2 regions of the Undibacterium sp. RuRC25W genome follow, and region 1 is predicted to be linked to the other one. Evidence: predicted binding sites of a transcription regulator. Region 1 holds the regulator's gene; the other holds the start of a gene.

Region 1 (4,361 bases):
ACAACGAGTTCCAGTTGCCAGGTTGCACTATGTTGATTTGCTAAAATCAATGTGGCACCTAGCACTTCACACGCCGCCATTACGCCGTCGGGCGATTTATCATGCATGCCTGTTTGCTTCGTTTAGCATGTTCTGGACGACAACGCCATTGTTACTGGCGGGGCCAGAATTCCATCTTTCGCAGGCAAGCATTGCTTTATTTGCGTTGGCGGGTGTTGCTGGTGCTGTTGCTTCACCGATTGCGGGACGTCTCGCAGACAAGGGCTGGACGCGTCCCGCTACGTGCGTGGCGATGCTGTGTGTGGCGGTGGCTTTTTTGATGACGCATATTGCTCCTTATGGTTCGCCGTGGGCGCTGGGGCTGCTAGTCGTTGCCGCGATCGTGCTCGATTTTGGCGTATCAGGGAATCTTACCTTGGGACAGCGGACTATCTTTGCACTGGGGGCTGAACATCGTTCACGCTTGAACGGTATTTATATGGCGACGTTTTTCATGGGGGGCGCGGTCGGCTCAGCGGTAGGTGCTTGGGCGTATGCCTATGGTGGCTGGTGGTTGGCGTCGTGTTTTGGGTTTTCATTGCCCATCATCGCGCTGATCTATTTTGCAACCGAGTAGGTTGGCCATAGCAGTATCTTCCATGTTCCGTTTCTCGGCCACTTTATCCTTATTTAAATCGAAAACGTATTTGCCAGATCATTCGCTCTTTATTGCATCGGTCAGCGAGTTGGTTTGGTCCGTTTATTTTGGTTGGGGAAGCGTTGAATTAATTTGTTTGTGATTTTCAGTACGCGTTTCCAGAGCGACGATGTTTGGCGGCCAGCGCGCCGTTTTGCATCTTCTTCTTTGATCTTCTCGGTTGGATCAAGCAAGGGAACCCCTTTGACTGTCAATTCATTGTCGTCGTGACTTCTGGTTATTTGCTCAGTCTGATGACTTATCATGCCATCACTTAAATGATACGCGGCAATGGCTGCGGTGATAGCGGGGTTGCTCAACATGTCTGTGGCGTAGTTGGTTGCTATTGGTGCTTGCGGCGGATTGTTAGAGCCTGTCTGGGCGATGTTATTCTGAGTGATAGAAGGTGGTGCACTGGGCGTTGATTGTGCAAGTTGTGCTTGGTTGATTTCGTTTGTCACTGAATTGGCATTTTCGACCGCAATTGCACTCAGTAGTGCTTCGCTACTCAATGTGGTCTGAAATTCGGCACTAAGTAGGGTTTCAGTTGCATTTTGTAGCGCTGTATTTTGTAGTGGGGTAGTGGCGGGATAATTGATCGGCGTGTTTGCACTCTTTGTCGCGGCGACTACGTCGAGTTGTCTTAACGCGTTTTCTTGTGTCGTTACTTGTAGGGTGTTTGCCGCATTGATTTGAGTTTGTGTGTTGGGTTGAAGCAAGCTTTGGATGCGTGCCAGCGTAGACAACTCCACCACGCTTCCCGCTTCTGTTGTCGGATGAATGACTTGCGACAGAGCGTGAGGTGACGGCGTTAGTGAGACACTGCTAACCGGGGTTGTTGGTTGCAGAGGTGGAATAGTTGACGTGCTCATATCATTCTCCGAATGATGATTTCTATCATTAACGGCACTTGATGCAACTAGTTGAGTGCATAGGTAAAACAAACTTTAACAATGCAGTCAATAACAGTGATGATGCCACTTCGAACGTAACTTTTGCCTTTATTGAGGGCAATAAAAAACGATGGCTGTCTGAAGATGTTACTGGGTCGTAAGTTATATCAAGATTTTCCTCGGTCTTACAAGTAGTGGCCTCACGAGAGGTCTCTTGTCTAGCCCGAGGATGCGCTTTGATTACTTTTTGTTCTTACTTGATGCGCGATTTTCTATGTCGACTTCTTGTATTGCTTCGGCAAATTCTGAAATATCTTCAAAACTTTTATAGACAGAAGCGAAGCGGATATAAGCGATTTTATCGAGGCGTTTGAGTTCGCGCATGACCAGTTCACCCAGTTGTACGGACATGATTTCACGCTCACCACTGGCGAGCAATTTCTCTTCGATACTTTGTACGGCATTATCGACCGCCTCTGCTGATACAGGGCGTTTACGTAATGCCAACATCAAGCTTGCGCGTAATTTTGCGGATTCGTACTCTGTGCGGCTACCATTCTTTTTGACGATAACCGGCATAATCAATTCGATCCGCTCATAGGTCGTAAAGCGCTTATCACATTGCGCGCAACGGCGACGGCGGCGCATAACGTTACCTTCTTCGGAAACGCGGGTATCGATAACTTGAGTGTCGTCGTGATGGCAGTAGGGACATTTCATGTAGGTACTGGTGTCTTTCTAGTTTTATTTTTCAGTATATACGATCTGTTGAACTTAATAAAACGCCACTCAAGGAGTGGCGTTTTGATTCGTGTAGCGTTATTTTACTTCGCGTAGACAGGGAAAGCAGATGTCAATTTTTTGACTTCTTCTTTCACCCGTTCAATCGTCGCTGCATCGTTTGGATTGTCCAGCACGTCAGCAATCAGGTGACCTACTTTGATCGCTTCGGCTTCTTTAAAACCACGTGTCGTAAATGCTGGGCTACCCAGGCGAATCCCAGAAGTGACCATTGGTTTTTGTGGGTCGTTCGGGATGCCGTTTTTGTTGCAAGTCATGTGTGCAGAACCCAGAATTGCTTCAGCTTCTTTACCAGTTAGACCTTTTGGACGCAAATCAACCAACATCACGTGTGATTCTGTACGACCGGAAACGATACGCAGACCACGCTCAGTCAGTGTTTGTGCCAGTGCGGCAGCATTTTTAACGACTTGTTCTTGATACGCTTTGAATTCTGGTGTCAGTGCTTCTTTGAAAGCAACTGCTTTACCAGCAATCACGTGCATCAGTGGGCCGCCTTGCAAGCCTGGAAAGATCGCAGAGTTGATTTTTTTTGCGATCGCTTCGTCGTTAGATAAAATGATACCGCCGCGTGGGCCGCGCAAGCTCTTATGCGTTGTTGAAGTGACGACGTCCGCAAATGGAACTGGGTTAGGGTACACGCCAGCAGCGATCAGGCCAGCATAGTGCGCCATATCAACCATAAAGTACGCGCCAACTTCTTTAGCGATTTTGCTGAAACGCTCAAAATCGATACGCAGTGCAAATGCAGATGCACCAGCGATGATCAGTTTTGGTTTGGATTCACGGGCCAGTTTTTCCATTGCATCGTAGTCGATGTCTTCATTCGCATCTAAGCCATAGGAAACAACATTGAACCATTTGCCTGACATATTTAGTGGCATGCCGTGTGTCAGGTGACCGCCTTCAGCGAGGCTCATGCCCATGATGGTGTCGCCTGGGTTCAGCAAAGCGAAGAATACGCCTTGATTTGCCTGGGAGCCGGAATTTGGCTGAACGTTAGCAAAATTAGCGCCAAACAATTGTTTCAGACGATCAATAGCGAGTTGCTCAACGACGTCAACATGTTCGCAGCCACCGTAGTAACGTTTGCCTGGGTAGCCTTCAGCATATTTGTTGGTCAACTGGGAGCCTTGGGCTTCCATGACTGCTGGAGACGTGTAGTTTTCAGAGGCGATCAGTTCGATGTGCTCTTCCTGGCGATGGTTTTCCAGTTGGATGGTTGCGAACAATTCTGGATCGATATTGGCGAGTGTATGGTTTTTAGCAAACATGGCTTTCCTGATTTTCCTGTTAATGTAAAAAACGAGATTGGTGATTGTTTTCTATGAGGTGTCAGTCGGACGTGGTCGTAGAGTGGCAGCCTCACAAATTTACCATCAGGCTACCCAGGCGCACGGCTGAGGTCTTTCGACCTCGAAATCTCACGCTTCCCGATGGATATCCATCTTTTGTTGACGATCTATATAGATCGGTCATCGTTTTCGCCAGTCACGTGAGACGAAATGGTGCGTAGATTTTACGTGATGCCTTATGAATGGGCAAGTGTGGCGTACGATCTTTTCTTTGGTTGTGGAATCTACTTAGTGAACTAGTAAGGGGGAAATTGTCAAACGTGATCGGAAGATGTGTCGTGATTGCTTTCTTTCTGCCTTTTTTTTGCGTGGGTAACGCATGGATTGGTGTGCCGTTGACGTAAGTAATGGTGCTCCAATTTAGCTGCGATACCAAAAAGCACTTAGAATAGCAGCAGTTAAATGCTCATTGCTTGTTAATTATTGTCTTAAAGGAAATTGTATGATCGTATTAGTTACCGGCGCAAGTTCAGGATTCGGCGAAGAAATAGCAAGAAAATTCGTGCGTGGAGGGCATCGTGTCATTGCTGCGGCGCGTCGCCAGGACCGTCTGGCTGCTTTGCATGCAGAGTTAGGTGATGACTTATTGCCAGTCGAGCTCGATGTCACCAATAAAGTATCAATTTCAAATGCACT
Region 2 (4,361 bases), on a different contig from region 1:
CGCAGTAAATTGCGGTGCGATACCGGAAGCTCTAATGGAAGCGGAGTTTTTTGGTTATCGTAAAGGTGCATTTACGGGAGCCGCGGATGATAGGGAAGGTTTTTTTCAGGCCGCCAACGGTGGCACGCTGATGCTCGATGAAGTTGCAGATCTGCCGCTGGCAATGCAAGTGAAGTTGCTGCGTGCGATTCAGGAGCGGAGCATTCGCAAAGTTGGTGCAACAGCAGAAGAAGCGGTCGATGTCAGGATTGTCAGTGCGACTCACCAAAATTTATCGCAGTGCGTTGCAGAAGGGCGCTTCAGGCAAGATTTATATTATCGTCTTAATGTGATTGAACTCCATTTGCCGCCATTGCGTGAGCGGCTTGACGATATCGGGGACTTAGCAACAGCATTGCTGAGCAAACTGTCGGCTGAGTCAATCCGCATTTCAGAATCTGCATTGGTGGCGTTGTCTGGCTACACGTTTCCGGGTAATGTCCGTGAGTTAGAAAATATTCTTGAACGCGCCATTGCTTTCGCCAACGATGCTTGTATCGAAGTCGATGATTTGGCATTGCAAGGAGCAAAAAAAGTCCCTGTCTCAGCGTTACCACGGATTGACTCTGTCATCGCTGCCAAGTCTGATGAGGCAAAAGAGTTGCTGCCTATATCCACGATGCCCGAGATGCAGATAGAGATGTCGGTACAATTAGGCATCGCCCCCGTTGATGCATTCCCTTGCCCAGCATTTCCGTTTTCTTTGCCTGAATTTCTCGACAGTATCGAATCAGAGATGATACGCAGAGCGCTACAGCAAACCGGACATAACCGCACCCAGGCTGCAGACTTGTTGGGCGTCAGTTTCCGTCAACTACGTTATCAAATCCAGAAATTAAAAATTCAGGAACAGTGATAAACATTCATAAACATTCATAAACATTCATAAACATTCATAAACATTGATAAACAGCGATATTGCGTTGTCATTTGGTCACAATGAAGTGTAGCCGCAACGGCGAACGTGAACAACGATCAAACCTACCCTGCGTGACATCTTTTGGCGTGTCAGATTGAATTTAACGGTGAGACAGCATCCTAATGGTCGGTACCGTGACTTTTTTCGTTAGTGCTCACTTACACCATTTGCTAAGGATTTCTGTGGCTTCTTGAAAGTCAATTCCCCTGACGCTTAATTTTGTAAAAAATAAATTTTTTTTTACACTGAAATAGCGGTTGCATATGGTGTGGTGGGGTACTAGAATTAGGGCTAATCAAAATTTGCGCACTATATGTAGTGGTTTTTTTCTTGTTTTACCTTTCTTGCTTCTTTCTCCCTTTTACATTTGCAATTGATTTAAAAAATAAGAAATAGCATAACTTTTAGCTGGTTTTAGCGGAGTTTAGCTATTTGTAGTGATGCGCAACACCTGATCGTAACCCGTGCGCAGCGATGGTTTGTCCAGCAGACTCGCGGCGTATCAAGATATAACTGACACTGGAGGCTCAATGCACTCTTCAACTGAAACATCAACGACATCCCTTATCGAAACTGGCGTCTTAAGCGGCGTGGCAGGTTCTCCGACTGGTACGACTACAATCAATTATGACGATTACAGAATCATCCGTCGTAACGGTTCCGTGGTTGGATTCGAACCTTCCAAGATCGCCATCGCGATGACCAAGGCTTTTTTGGCAGTCAATGGTGGGCAGGGCGCAGCTTCCGCACGTATTCGTGAATTGGTTGAGCAATTAACATCAACGGTCGTGGCTGCGTTATTGCGTCGTCAGCCGACGGGTGGCACCTTTCACATCGAAGATATTCAGGATCAGGTTGAACTGGCATTAATGCGTTCGGGCGAACACGATGTGGCGCGTGCTTATGTGCTGTATCGTGCAAAACACCAAGAGGAGCGTCGTTTGCAACGCGAAGCACAACATGCATCCCAGGCACAACTGCCAAAGATTCATGTTTTGATCGATGGTGAGCGTGTTGTACTGGAAATCGACAAAGTACGTTCCCTGATTACTGCTGCTTGTGTTGGTTTGGATAAATTGGCGGATGCCGAGGCGATCCTTACTGAAACACTAAAAAATCTGTATGACGGTGTACCCGTCGAAGAGTTACACAAATCGGCAATCCTGGCTGCACGTGCTTTGATGGAAAAAGAACCAGCATATAGCTTGGTCACCGCACGCTTGTTGTTGCATACGATCCGTAAAGAAGTATTCGGTAAAGAAGTGGCACAGCAAGATGCCGCCGCAGAATATGTTACTTACTTCCCACAATTCATACAAAAAGGGATTGCCGCTGAATTGCTCGACTCAAAATTAGCTGAGTTTGATCTGGAACGTCTGGCAAAAGCCTTGGTATCCGACCGCGATCTGCAATTTAGCTACATTGGCTTGCAAACTTTGTACGACCGTTATTTCTTGCACGTTCGTGGTACCCGTATTGAAATGCCGCAGGCGTTCTATATGCGTGTAGCGATGGGTCTGGCGTTGGAAGAAAAAGACCGTAATGGACGTGCAATCGAGTTTTACAACTTGCTGTCGAGCTTTGATTTCATGAGCTCAACACCGACACTGTTCAACTCAGGTACACAGCGCTCACAATTGTCCTCATGCTACCTGACAACGGTGGCAGATGATCTGGCCGGTATTTATGACGCCCTGAAAGAAAATGCGTTGCTGGCGAAATATGCTGGTGGTCTGGGTAATGACTGGACGCCAGTCCGTTCCCTCGGCGCCCATATTAAAGGTACCAACGGTAAGTCACAGGGTGTTGTGCCTTTCCTGAAAGTCGTCAATGACACCGCAGTGGCAGTGAACCAAGGTGGTAAGCGTAAGGGTGCAGTATGTGCTTATCTGGAAACCTGGCACATGGACATCGAAGAATTCTTGGATTTGCGTAAGAACACAGGTGATGACCGCCGCCGTACGCATGATATGAATACCGCCAACTGGATTCCTGATATGTTCATGAAACGCGTCATGGAAAAAGGTGACTGGACACTGTTCTCTCCATCTGACGTGCCAGACTTGCATGATAAATTTGGCAAAGCGTTTGAACAAGCCTATCTTGGCTACGAAGCAAAAGCGGCTTCTGGCGAATTGGAACTGTCCAAGAAAATCCCTGCGCTCGATCTGTGGCGTAAGATGCTGTCGATGTTGTTTGAAACTGGCCATCCATGGATTACATTCAAAGATCCTTGCAACATCCGTTCTCCACAGCAGCACGTGGGCGTCGTTCACTCTTCAAATCTGTGTACAGAAATCACACTCAACACCAATGAGTCTGAGATCGCAGTCTGCAATCTGGGTTCTGTCAACATGCCAGCGCACATGAAAGACGGTAAGCTCGATCACGCTAAATTGCAAAAAACAATCCGTACTGCGATGCGTATGCTTGATAACGTCATCGACATTAACTACTATGCAGTACAGAAAGCACGCGATTCTAACTTGCGTCATCGTCCTGTTGGCATGGGTATCATGGGCTTCCAGGATTGCTTACATATGATGCGCGTACCATATGCATCGATGGACGCTGTGCAGTTTGCTGACACATCGATGGAAGCAGTGTGCTATTACGCTTACCTAGCATCGACAGAATTGGCTGAAGAGCGCGGTACTTACAGCTCATACAAAGGTTCGTTGTGGGATCGCGGCATTCTGCCGCAAGATTCGCTCAAAATGCTGGCGGACGAGCGTGGTGGTTATCTGGAAGCAGATTTCTCCGAAACAATGGACTGGACAGTGGTTCGCAATCGCATTAAACAGCACGGTATGCGTAATTCCAACTGCGTGGCGATTGCACCAACTGCGACGATCTCTAACATCATCGGCGTTTCAGCTTGTATCGAGCCGACGTATCAGAATCTGTATGTAAAATCGAATCTGTCCGGTGAGTTTACAGAAATTAACGAACATCTGGTCCGTGATTTGAAATTGCGTGGCTTGTGGGATGAAGTCATGATCGCAGATCTGAAGTACTTTGACGGTAGTCTTGCACGTATCGACCGCATTCCGGAAGATCTGCGTGAATTGTATGCGACAGCATTTGAAATCAGCCCATCGTGGTTGGTCGAAGCTGCCTCACGTCGTCAGAAATGGATCGATCAGGCACAATCACTGAATATTTATATGGCAGGTGCTTCTGGTAAAAAACTGGACGAGACTTACAAGCTGGCGTGGTTACGTGGTCTGAAAACGACTTATTACCTGCGTACGATTGGTGCGACCCACACCGAGAAATCAACCTCTAAAACAGGCGCGTTGAACGCTGTTGCCGTTGATGGTGGAAGCACTGGTTTTAATGCAGCACCAGCAGCATCAAACGTTGCGGCTGCACCGGAAGCTGAAGGCGCAGCATGCTATCT

Evidence for each region. The regulator NrdR, encoded in region 1, represses ribonucleotide reductase genes. The targets are predictions, from matches to a motif close to CACNANATNTNGTG.
Region 2: the regulator NrdR is predicted to act here: its motif matches at 1,266-1,279, upstream of ACO0KV_RS09775 (ribonucleoside-diphosphate reductase subunit alpha).

Annotation. Positions count from the first base shown of each region.
Region 1 is NZ_JBMPPD010000008.1:69,616-73,976, forward strand. Features, by position in the region: gene ACO0KV_RS05855 (MFS transporter) at 1-616, shown strand, start outside; gene ACO0KV_RS05860 (hypothetical protein) at 718-1,548, opposite strand; gene nrdR (transcriptional regulator NrdR) at 1,810-2,289, opposite strand; gene glyA (serine hydroxymethyltransferase) at 2,394-3,644, opposite strand; ZMP/ZTP riboswitch at 3,750-3,875, opposite strand; gene ACO0KV_RS05875 (SDR family NAD(P)-dependent oxidoreductase) at 4,168-4,361, shown strand, end outside.
Region 2 is NZ_JBMPPD010000017.1:60,683-65,043, forward strand. Features, by position in the region: gene ACO0KV_RS09770 (sigma-54-dependent transcriptional regulator) at 1-895, shown strand, start outside; gene ACO0KV_RS09775 (ribonucleoside-diphosphate reductase subunit alpha) at 1,489-4,361, shown strand, end outside.